DNA from 2 places in the uncultured Vagococcus sp. genome. Region 1 is predicted to be linked to the other one. Evidence: riboswitches for the same ligand, from Rfam matches in the RefSeq annotation. Region 1 holds a riboswitch; the other holds the start of a gene.
What was found. A riboswitch is a leader RNA that binds a small molecule or an ion and turns the genes downstream of it on or off. The one in region 1 is predicted to bind thiamine pyrophosphate.

Region 1 (2,206 bases):
ATTTTTAATGGTTAACATTGTGTGGCTAATGAGTAACACAATGAATTATCAATACGTAGAGGATAATTGGGACTCAGATAAAAAATTCTATTATCTGGAGAAAGAAGGAATAAAGTATACAGCTAGTAAAATGAATACTAGGTTTTTATTCAGAAATAGTTATTTAAAAAAGGAGCCAATTTGGGTGATGTCATGGCTTACAAACCCCAAGGATAAAAATGGATATGGGTTGAATATGACTGTGGATAACGATAATGATATTTCCATGTTAGTGGAGATTGGGGAGAAACGGACGGGTGGCATTATTTATGTCGATTCAAATATGAAATACATTAATCATGAGAATACTACCGACCTTCTGGACGAGCTTGCCCGTCCAGAAGAATTAGTAAAAGTAAAAAAATTTTTAGTGGAAAATAAAACAGAATTAGAAAAGTTGTACCGTTCTACAAAAAAACAGTATGATTTGGTTAATAATTAATACAGGGTTAGCGTGTTTTTGTAAGGAATCATGATATATGATTGACGATGAAGATCGATAAAAAATCAGACAAATAGCCATAAGCATTAAACTAATTTCAACAATTCAAATCCGTTGACATAACAGGTAAACCTTGTTATGCTGTGAAAGTAATCAGAAGATTACACAACTAAATAGAACTTACCATCACAAAGGGGTGCCTGAAAAGGCTGAGATTAAGCGCAAGCTTGGACCCTTCGAACCTGATTGAGTTGATACTTACGTAGGGATTGTGATGGAGTGGAATCTAACTATTCTGCTCCTCCTTTGATGTATGGCTTTTGTTCTATACAAAAAAAGGAGGAGTTTTTTTGACGTCAAAACGGTTATTAGTTTGGATTGAAGGAGCGGTTGTCGCAGCATTGGCAATTGTCTTATCGCTGATTCCCACGGGGATTGGTACTAGTTTTTCAGTCTCTCTAGGGATGGTACCCTTGACGATTTACGCCATGCGTCGTGGCACGTTACCAGGGATATACGCAGGTCTGATTTGGGGGTTACTCCATTTTTTGACAGGGCAAGTTTATTTCTTAAGTGTGATTCAGGTGTTAATTGAGTATTTATTGGCTTTTACATTTGCTGGGTTTGCCGGTCTTTATCATGGCAAGATCGCTCAATCGGTAAAAGAGGGCAACCAAACTAATTTGATGGGCTATATTGTGGCAGCAACCTTTGTTGGCAGTTTTGCTCGCTATTTCTGGCACTTTGTTGCTGGGGTAGTATTCTGGGGTGCCTATGCTTTTGGTGGGATGAGTCCGTTTGTTTTCTCATTAGTGATGAATGGTGCCAGCGGTTTAGCAACGGCTGTGGTAACAGCCGTTGTCGCAGCGGGAATTGCCAGTAAGTTCCCACAGTTGTACTTGGCTGATGAAAAAATTTCAACAGTTAATCAAGAAAAATAATCGCAAAAAGACCTTTCCCCTTATTTTGGGGGAAAGGTCTTTTTGCTACTCAGAAAATTGTGAATCATGGAGTTTGCGATAGAAGCCATCGTCTTTTTTCAGCAAGTCATCATGACTGCCAATTTCGACAATTTGGCCATTATCCATAACGAGAATCGTATCGGCCTCGCGAATAGTTGATAAACGGTGAGCAATAACGAAACTGGTTTTACCGGTCATCATTTTTAAGAAGGCCGCTTGAATAGTCTGTTCTGTCAACGTATCAACGGAGCTAGTGGCTTCGTCGAGAATCAACATCGGCGGTTCGGAAATCATCGTTCGAGCAATGGTCAACAGCTGGCGTTGTCCTTCTGAAATTTTAATTCCAGCACTGCCAATGACTGTGTCATAGCCTTGGGGTAACTTTTTGATGAAGGAATGAATATTAGCTGACTTCGTGGCGGCGATGATCTCACCCTCTTTGGCGTCAGGTCGTCCAAAGGTCAGGTTATCACGAATGGACCCATCAAAGAGCCAAGTGTCTTGTAAGACCATCCCAAAGGCTTGACGCAACGAATCACGAGTGTAAGCCGTGATAGAGTGACCATCAATTTCGATAGATCCTTCATTGATGTCGTAGAAACGCATTAGTAAGTTAACCAAGGTTGATTTCCCAGCACCAGTTTTTCCGACAATGGCCACGGTTTCCCCTGGTTTGACATCCAGATTGAGTCCATGAATCAGGGGTTTATCTGGGACATAAGAGAAGGCTACATTTTTAAAACTGATAGCTCCTTCAGCTTGA
Region 2 (2,206 bases), on a different contig from region 1:
GGATTGGTAGTTCTTCAATTGTCTACACAGAATTAAAAACCCTTTTTCCAGAACTATCCTTTATTGGCCCTATGGAAACCAATGGGATTGAACATTTAGCTGACTCGTACGATTTAATCTTTTCAACAGTGCCGAATATTCGCTTGTTTTACACTAAAAAACCTGTTTACGTGGTCAGTCCAATTATGAATACGGCAGAAAAGTACCGTTTGATTAGTGATGTTTATTCTCAATTAGGTAATTTAGGCTTTCAATTACCTAGTGTCAAATCAATTTTGGAAGTGGTGGAAAAGCATGCCACTATTTTAAATGTTGGAGCTTTGGAAAAAGAACTCTATGACAGTTTGATTCCTAAAAATGAAAACACTGAATCAGAGGTGACTGAACCAGCGTTATATGAGATTACCAATCCAGACTTGATTCAATTGAGAGTGACAGCCCGAGATTGGGAAGAAGTGATTCGTGTAGCAGGGGCTCCTCTTTTAAAACAAGGGTATATCACTCGTGGGTACATCGACACAATAGTTGCCAATACTAAGCTGGAAGGGCCATATATGGTGATTGCCAAACAGATTGCCTTGCCTCATGCTCGCCCAGTAGATGGGGTGGAGAAATTGGGAATTAGCATTACCAGTCTCAGTTATCCTATTGAATTCGGAAGTAAAGAGAATGACCCAGTTAAGTATATCTTTTGTCTAGCGGCCACAGCCAATAATCGACATTTAAATGCCATGGCAGAATTGGTTGAATTACTGGATGATCAAGCTTTTTTTGAGTTATTGGATACTAGTCGAGAGCCTCATGAGGTTTACCAGTATTTAATGAGCAAATCACAGAGCGAATAGACGGAAAGCAAGGTGTTGTGGTATACTCAAAATAATTGCTAGGGGTGTCTTTCAAAAAGACTGAGATGTTGATGAAATCAACGGACCCTCTGAACCTGAGAGTTAGGACTCGCGAAGGGAAAGCTTAGAAAAAACTATCTGACGAGGGCTCGTTCTGATTGTTTATTTGGCTATTTCAGGCTACTTCCTAATGATTAGGAGGTGGTCTTTTTGGTGTGAGAATTGGATAGCTCTCTGGCAATAAAATAGATGAGTGAGGTGGACTAGATGTTTTCAGAAGAATTACGGGAAGAGGCTGCTGCATTATGGCAAGCTAGTTTTGACCATGACTTTATCCAGGAGTTAGTTGCTGGAACCTTAGATGAGCAAGGGTTCCGCTATTATTTACTACAAGATTGTTATTATTTAATTCACTTTTCAGAAGCTCATGGATTATTGGCTGCTAAAACGGCTGACGAAGAGATCAGGGCTAGTCAATTGGCCTTACAAAAAGGCATGGAGGAAGGGGAAATTGCTGTTCGCGAGCGCTATTTTAAGTGGCTGGGAATTACTAAGGAAGAGTACCAAAAGACGGTTGTGGCACCAAGTGCTTATGAGTACGTCAATCATCTTTATCGACAATTAGCAACTGGAACAGTGGGGACTTCACTGGCGGCCCTTTTGCCTTGTTATTGGCTGTATCTTGAAATAGGCCAGCGATTTAGTCAAGTAGCATCTCCTAATCCGTTGTATCAGGACTGGATCAACACCTATGATAGCCCAGAGTTTGCAGAGAGTACAAGGCAGCAAATTTCTTTGCTGAATCAACTGTCAGAACTGGCGGATGAGGATGAGCGTCTGGCGATGAAGGAAGCGTTCTTAATCAGTAGTCAGTACGAACTGGCTTTCTGGGAAATGTCCTACACAAGGGAGACCTGGCAGTTTGAGGCTCTTAACTAATGGTAGCTTTCAAGGCTAAGAAAATCGCGTATACAGCTAGTTTAGCGGCATTGGCTTTTGTTGGAGGCAGTTTATTTCATGTTTCTATTGGAGTTGTTAGAGTAGCACCGATGCAGCATCTGATTAATTTACTGACTGGTGTCGCTTTGGGACCCTGGTACGGTGTGAGTCAAGCTTTTATTGCCTCAGTTTTACGAAACATCAGCGGCACGGGGACACTGTTGGCATTTCCCGGCAGTATGATTGGGGCATTCTTAATCGGAATTGTTTATCGGCGAACAAGTAAGTTAATGATGGCTGGACTAGTTGAAATTATTGGAACAGGACTCATAGGCGGGTGTGTCTCATATTTATTGGCTAGATATGTTTTGGGCATTGGATTGCCTTTAGGTTTAGTATTAGGTAGTTTTTTCATCAGTACC

Region 2: it holds a riboswitch for thiamine pyrophosphate, as region 1 does, so the genes downstream of both, tenA (thiaminase II) here and thiT (energy-coupled thiamine transporter ThiT) in region 1, are expected to answer to the same signal.

The regions. Positions count from the first base shown of each region.
Region 1 covers NZ_CAUQJB010000042.1:30,933-33,138, reverse strand. Annotated here, with positions in the region: gene RWN13_RS21425 (helix-turn-helix transcriptional regulator) at 1-481, shown strand, start outside; TPP riboswitch at 664-767, shown strand; gene thiT (energy-coupled thiamine transporter ThiT) at 832-1,422, shown strand; gene RWN13_RS21415 (ABC transporter ATP-binding protein) at 1,468-2,206, opposite strand, start outside.
Region 2 covers NZ_CAUQJB010000005.1:174,032-176,237, reverse strand. Annotated here, with positions in the region: gene RWN13_RS07040 (BglG family transcription antiterminator) at 1-845, shown strand, start outside; TPP riboswitch at 876-983, shown strand; gene tenA (thiaminase II) at 1,113-1,784, shown strand; gene thiW (energy coupling factor transporter S component ThiW) at 1,784-2,206, shown strand, end outside.